DNA from 2 places in the Arthrobacter alpinus genome. Region 2 is predicted to be linked to the other one. Evidence: riboswitches for the same ligand, from Rfam matches in the RefSeq annotation. Region 2 holds a riboswitch; the other holds the start of a gene.
The links. A riboswitch is a leader RNA that binds a small molecule or an ion and turns the genes downstream of it on or off. The one in region 2 is predicted to bind S-adenosylmethionine.
Positions count from the first base shown of each region.

Region 1: another riboswitch for S-adenosylmethionine. It lies ahead of AOC05_RS03395 (bifunctional o-acetylhomoserine/o-acetylserine sulfhydrylase); the one in region 2 lies ahead of AOC05_RS14505 (DUF1737 domain-containing protein).

Region 1 covers NZ_CP012677.1:801,303-803,498, reverse strand. Annotated here, with positions in the region: gene AOC05_RS03395 (bifunctional o-acetylhomoserine/o-acetylserine sulfhydrylase) at 1-1,073, opposite strand, end outside; SAM riboswitch class IV at 1,146-1,261, opposite strand; gene AOC05_RS03390 (Tex family protein) at 1,398-2,196, opposite strand, start outside.
Region 2 covers NZ_CP012677.1:3,196,707-3,198,902, reverse strand. Annotated here, with positions in the region: gene AOC05_RS14515 (O-succinylhomoserine sulfhydrylase) at 1-422, opposite strand, end outside; gene AOC05_RS14510 (rhodanese-like domain-containing protein) at 461-853, opposite strand; gene AOC05_RS14505 (DUF1737 domain-containing protein) at 850-1,110, opposite strand; SAM riboswitch class IV at 1,199-1,320, opposite strand; gene AOC05_RS14500 (Pr6Pr family membrane protein) at 1,435-2,076, shown strand; gene AOC05_RS14495 (bifunctional lysylphosphatidylglycerol flippase/synthetase MprF) at 2,133-2,196, shown strand, end outside.

The DNA of each region.
Region 1 (2,196 bases), 1.7 Mb from region 2:
CCCACGATGTCAAAAGCGATGACTGCGCCGGTGCCCTTGGGGCCGTATTTGCGGCCCCGCTCAAACCACGGGCTGGACGGGATGCCGGCGTAAACCACGGATTCCACGTTCTGATTGTTTTCAAGCCACTGTGCCACTGTGACGGCGTTGCTGACGTGGCGTTCCATGCGCAGGCTCAGTGTCTCAATGCCCTGGGCGATGAGGAAGGCGTTAAACGGGGCAATGGCTGAGCCAAGGTCGCGCAGTAGCTGCACGCGGGCCTTGAGGACGTAGGCCAGATTCGCGCCCAGGGCACTGCCGACGCCAAGGTCTCGAGCGTAGACCAGACCGTTGTACGTCTCATCCGGGGTGTTGAAGCCGGGGAACTTTTCCGGGTCCGCTGCGAAGTCGAACTTGCCGCCGTCGACAATCACCCCGCCAATGGCCGTGCCGTGTCCGCCCAAGTATTTGGTGGCGGAGTGGATGACAATGTCCGCACCCCACTCTAGGGGGCGGATCAGGTACGGGGTGGCCAAGGTGTTGTCGACAATCAGCGGCACGCCTGCTTCATGGGCGATGGCGCTGATGTTTTCCAGGTCCAGCACGTCCTGGCGCGGGTTGGAGACGGTCTCGCCAAAGAACGCCTTGGTGTTCGGCTGGACGGCTGAGCGCCATTCATCCAAGTTGTCCGGGTCCGAGACAAAAGTGACGTCGATGCCCAGCTTCTTCAAGGTGTGCGCCAAGAGGTTGAACGTGCCGCCGTACACGCTGGGGCTGGAGACAATGTGATCCCCGGCCTGGGCCAGGTTCAAGATGGCGAAGGTGGTGGCGGCCTGGCCTGAGGAGAGCAGCAGGGCGCCGACGCCGCCTTCCAGGCTGGCGATGCGCTGCTCAACGGCATCCTGGGTGGGGTTGCCGAGGCGGGTGTAAATCGGTTCCAGTTCTGTCAGGGCAAACCGTGCCGCGGCGCTCTCGGTGGACGGGAACACAAAGGATGTTGTCTGGTAGATCGGCAGGGCGCGGGCACCGGTGGTGACATCCGGCTCCTGGCCTACGTGGATCTGACGGGTTTCAAATGACCAACCGTTACTCATGAATGGATTCCTTCACAGTAGAGGCCTGCAACAATGGCCCACCTTGGCCCCAAAGGGGAAGATGAGCCGTGCGGCCCGCGCTTGCACCGAAACCGGGCGGTTCGGTACCAGGTCTTCACCCGGGGCACCCCACCACGGTGGAGGGTTGCCGGTCAGCGAGCCGGGGCAAATCGCTGACACTCATGACCTATCTCCAGTGTGGAAGAAAGCTAGTGAGGGAGCAAGAATATGACGTGTTTATGACTTTTGGCGAATCACTGATTGAAATTTTGGGCAGAACCTGAGATATATCGAATTATTGACTGACGGGCTGGCGGTCCCGCCCTATTTTCCCAGACCTGCCCGGCGCAGGGCCTCGGCCATGGCCGTGTTGGCCGACGGCGGGGCTGTTGCCGCACGCGGTTGACGGGCTGGCTGGGCGCTAGGGCGAGACTGGCCGCCCGCCCGGGGTGGGGTGCGCGCCGACTTCCCGGAGCCGGCGTCGTTCCCCTTCCGCTCACCTGCCTCGCGGGTGCGGCCGGTGCCCGGCGCCGACGTGACCTGATCGTCAAGGCGCAAGGTGAGGGAAATCCGTTTGCGCTCGGGCTCCACCTCCAGGACCAAGACCCGGACCACCTGGCCGGATTTAACCACGGCATGCGGGTCGGAGACAAAGGAGTTGCTCAGGGCGGAGACGTGGACCAGCCCGTCCTGGTGCACGCCGATGTCAACGAACGCGCCAAAGGCCGCCACATTGGAGACCACCCCTTCCAGGATCATGCCGGGGCGAAGGTCGGTGATCTTCTCAATGCCTTCGGCGAACGTGGCGGTTTCAAAGCGGGGGCGGGGGTCGCGGCCGGGTTTTTGTAGCTCGGCCACAATGTCCTTGACGGTGGGCAGACCAAAGCTGCCATCGACAAACTCGCCCGGGTTGACGCTTGCGGCTGCACCCACCCCTCCGGAGATCTCGGCGGCCTGGGCACCCACGGAGGTGAGGATCTTCCGCGCCAGCCCATAGGCCTCCGGGTGGACGCTGGAGGCATCGAGAGGCTCCGAGCCGCCGGTGATGCGCAGGAACCCGGCGCATTGCTCGAAGGCCTTCGGGCCCAGCCGCGCCACCTTCAGCAGGTCCCGCCGCTTGCTG
Region 2 (2,196 bases):
TCATGCCCGTCAACAAACACCGTTGTCACACCCCAGCGCGGCAGCAGTTCGTTCAGGATCACAAAGCAGGAGCCAAAGAGCGATCGCGAGGCCACCACACGGTCCCCGGCAGCCAGCAGGGCACCCAACGCGGTGAACACCGCCGACATTCCGGACGCCGTCGCAAAGCAGGCCTCCTTGCCCTCAAGCAAGCGCAGCCGTTCCTGGAATGTGGCCACCGACGGGTTGCCGTAACGTGAGTACACAAAGCGGTCCACCTCGCCGGTGAACGCGGCTTCTGCGGCCTCTGCGGATTCGTACACGAATCCGGAATTGAGGAAGATGGCCTCGGAGGTCTCCTGAAAGTTGCTGCGGTCCAACCCTCCCCGGACGGCCTGGGTGTCTTGCGCCCACGTCGGAGCGTGCTCATTAAAGTTGCTCAAGTGCGTGTGTTTCCTTTTAGCTTTCGCAGATAAGAAGTTTACTTCCAGGGCAGCTGGCGGTTCTTCCAGCCGTTGAGCGTCCGCTCGCCGAAGCGGTCGGTCCCACCCTCAAAACCTTCCAAAACGTTGAACGCCGTGTAGCCGGCGGCCGTGGCTGCCTGCGCCGCTGCAATGGATCTTGCACCCGAGCGGCACAAAACCACCAGGGGTGTCTCTGCCGGGACGGCGGCCGCCAGTTCTGTGACAAAGGCGGCGTTGTTGGTGCCGTCGGCAAGGTTCCAGGGGATGAAGACCGGCTCGGCGCCCAAGGAGGAAAGGTCCGGCACGCCAATATGGGCCCATTCGCCCGCGGTGCGCACGTCCAGCAGCACAGCGCCCTGGGTTAGCGTCTCCCACGCCTGCGCAGGCGCCAAGTCGCCGGCGTAGCTCATGCGATTCCCTCGCCGTCGAACTCTTCCTCATCCTCCAGGTCCAGGACTGCATCAGCAATGGCCGAGTCCGCGTGCGCCACCAGATGCGGGCGGATCACTGCCTGGGCGGCAACCACTGAGGTGCCGTTAAACGTCAGTGCCGGCCCGCCGTGCAAAATATAGCCGTCGGCCAGGGCAGCCGAGATCCGCTCACAAAAGGAGCGGTCATCGGGGCCGGTGATCAGGCGGTAGGTAAGGGGGGTATCTTCGGCGGACACGTGGACTCCTTGAATGCAGTGGGCGTCGCCAGCAAACGGGACATCTCCGTACGGGGCTTGCACATCTAAAGTTGGCAGCACGGCAGGTGGTTCACGCTTGCAAGCCACAGCCTCGGGTAGCTGGGTTTGCCGAGTATTCACCTGAGGCACCCCACCGCAAGAGAGGGTTGCCGGCCAGCAAGTCAGGGCTTAAAACTGGCGCTCATTACTCCCTTTGAAACTAACACACCCACCCGGGTCCGGTGCCAATCATGACGGGAAATATTGCTGAAAATGACGGCGCCGCTCGTGTCTGAAAAGGCGCAGAGGTGGCAGGATGAACCCATGACTACGCGACGCATCCTCGCCGCCGTGCGCTTCGCACTTGGCGCAGTGACCCTGACAGCCGTCGGAACACAATTGGGTATCCACATCACCAACGGTTACGACGTGTTGAATTTCTTCAGCTACTTCACCAACCTCTCCAACATTTTGGCTGCGGGCGTTCTGCTGGTTGAGTCGGTGCTGACCTGGAGGGGGCGCGAATTGGGCCCGCTGTGGCAGTTGCTGCGCTGTGTTTCGGTGGTCGCCATGGCGTTGGTGGGCATTGTCTTCAGCGCCCTGCTGCGCGATGTGGACCTTGGATCCTTGTTGCCGTGGATCAACACGTGGCTGCACTATGTGATGCCCATTGCGGTGGTGGCAGATTGGCTGATCCAGCCGCCGCGCAGGAGGATCCCGCTGCGCAAACTCTGGATTCTGGGGCTGATCCCGCTGGCGTACCTGGCCTATTCACTGATCCGTGGTGCCGCGATCAACTGGTACGCGTATCCGTTCCTCAACCCGGCAAACGGCGGCTACGGCCAGGTGGCTGTGACCTGTGTGCTGATTGCGGTTGCCTTCCTCGCCGTCAGCGTCGTGCTGATTCTGCTGGCCAACAAGCTCCGTCCTTTGGTGCGGCCGGCACCCGTGGCAGCCATCGTCTAAGCTGCGTGCCGAGGCGTGGGAGTGCCCCAAAAAAAGTCATCGAGATGAGGGAAATCATGACCACGGAGTTAGTGCGCGAATCTAAAACCAAACGGTGGTGCGCTGGAGCGTTTTCCGTGG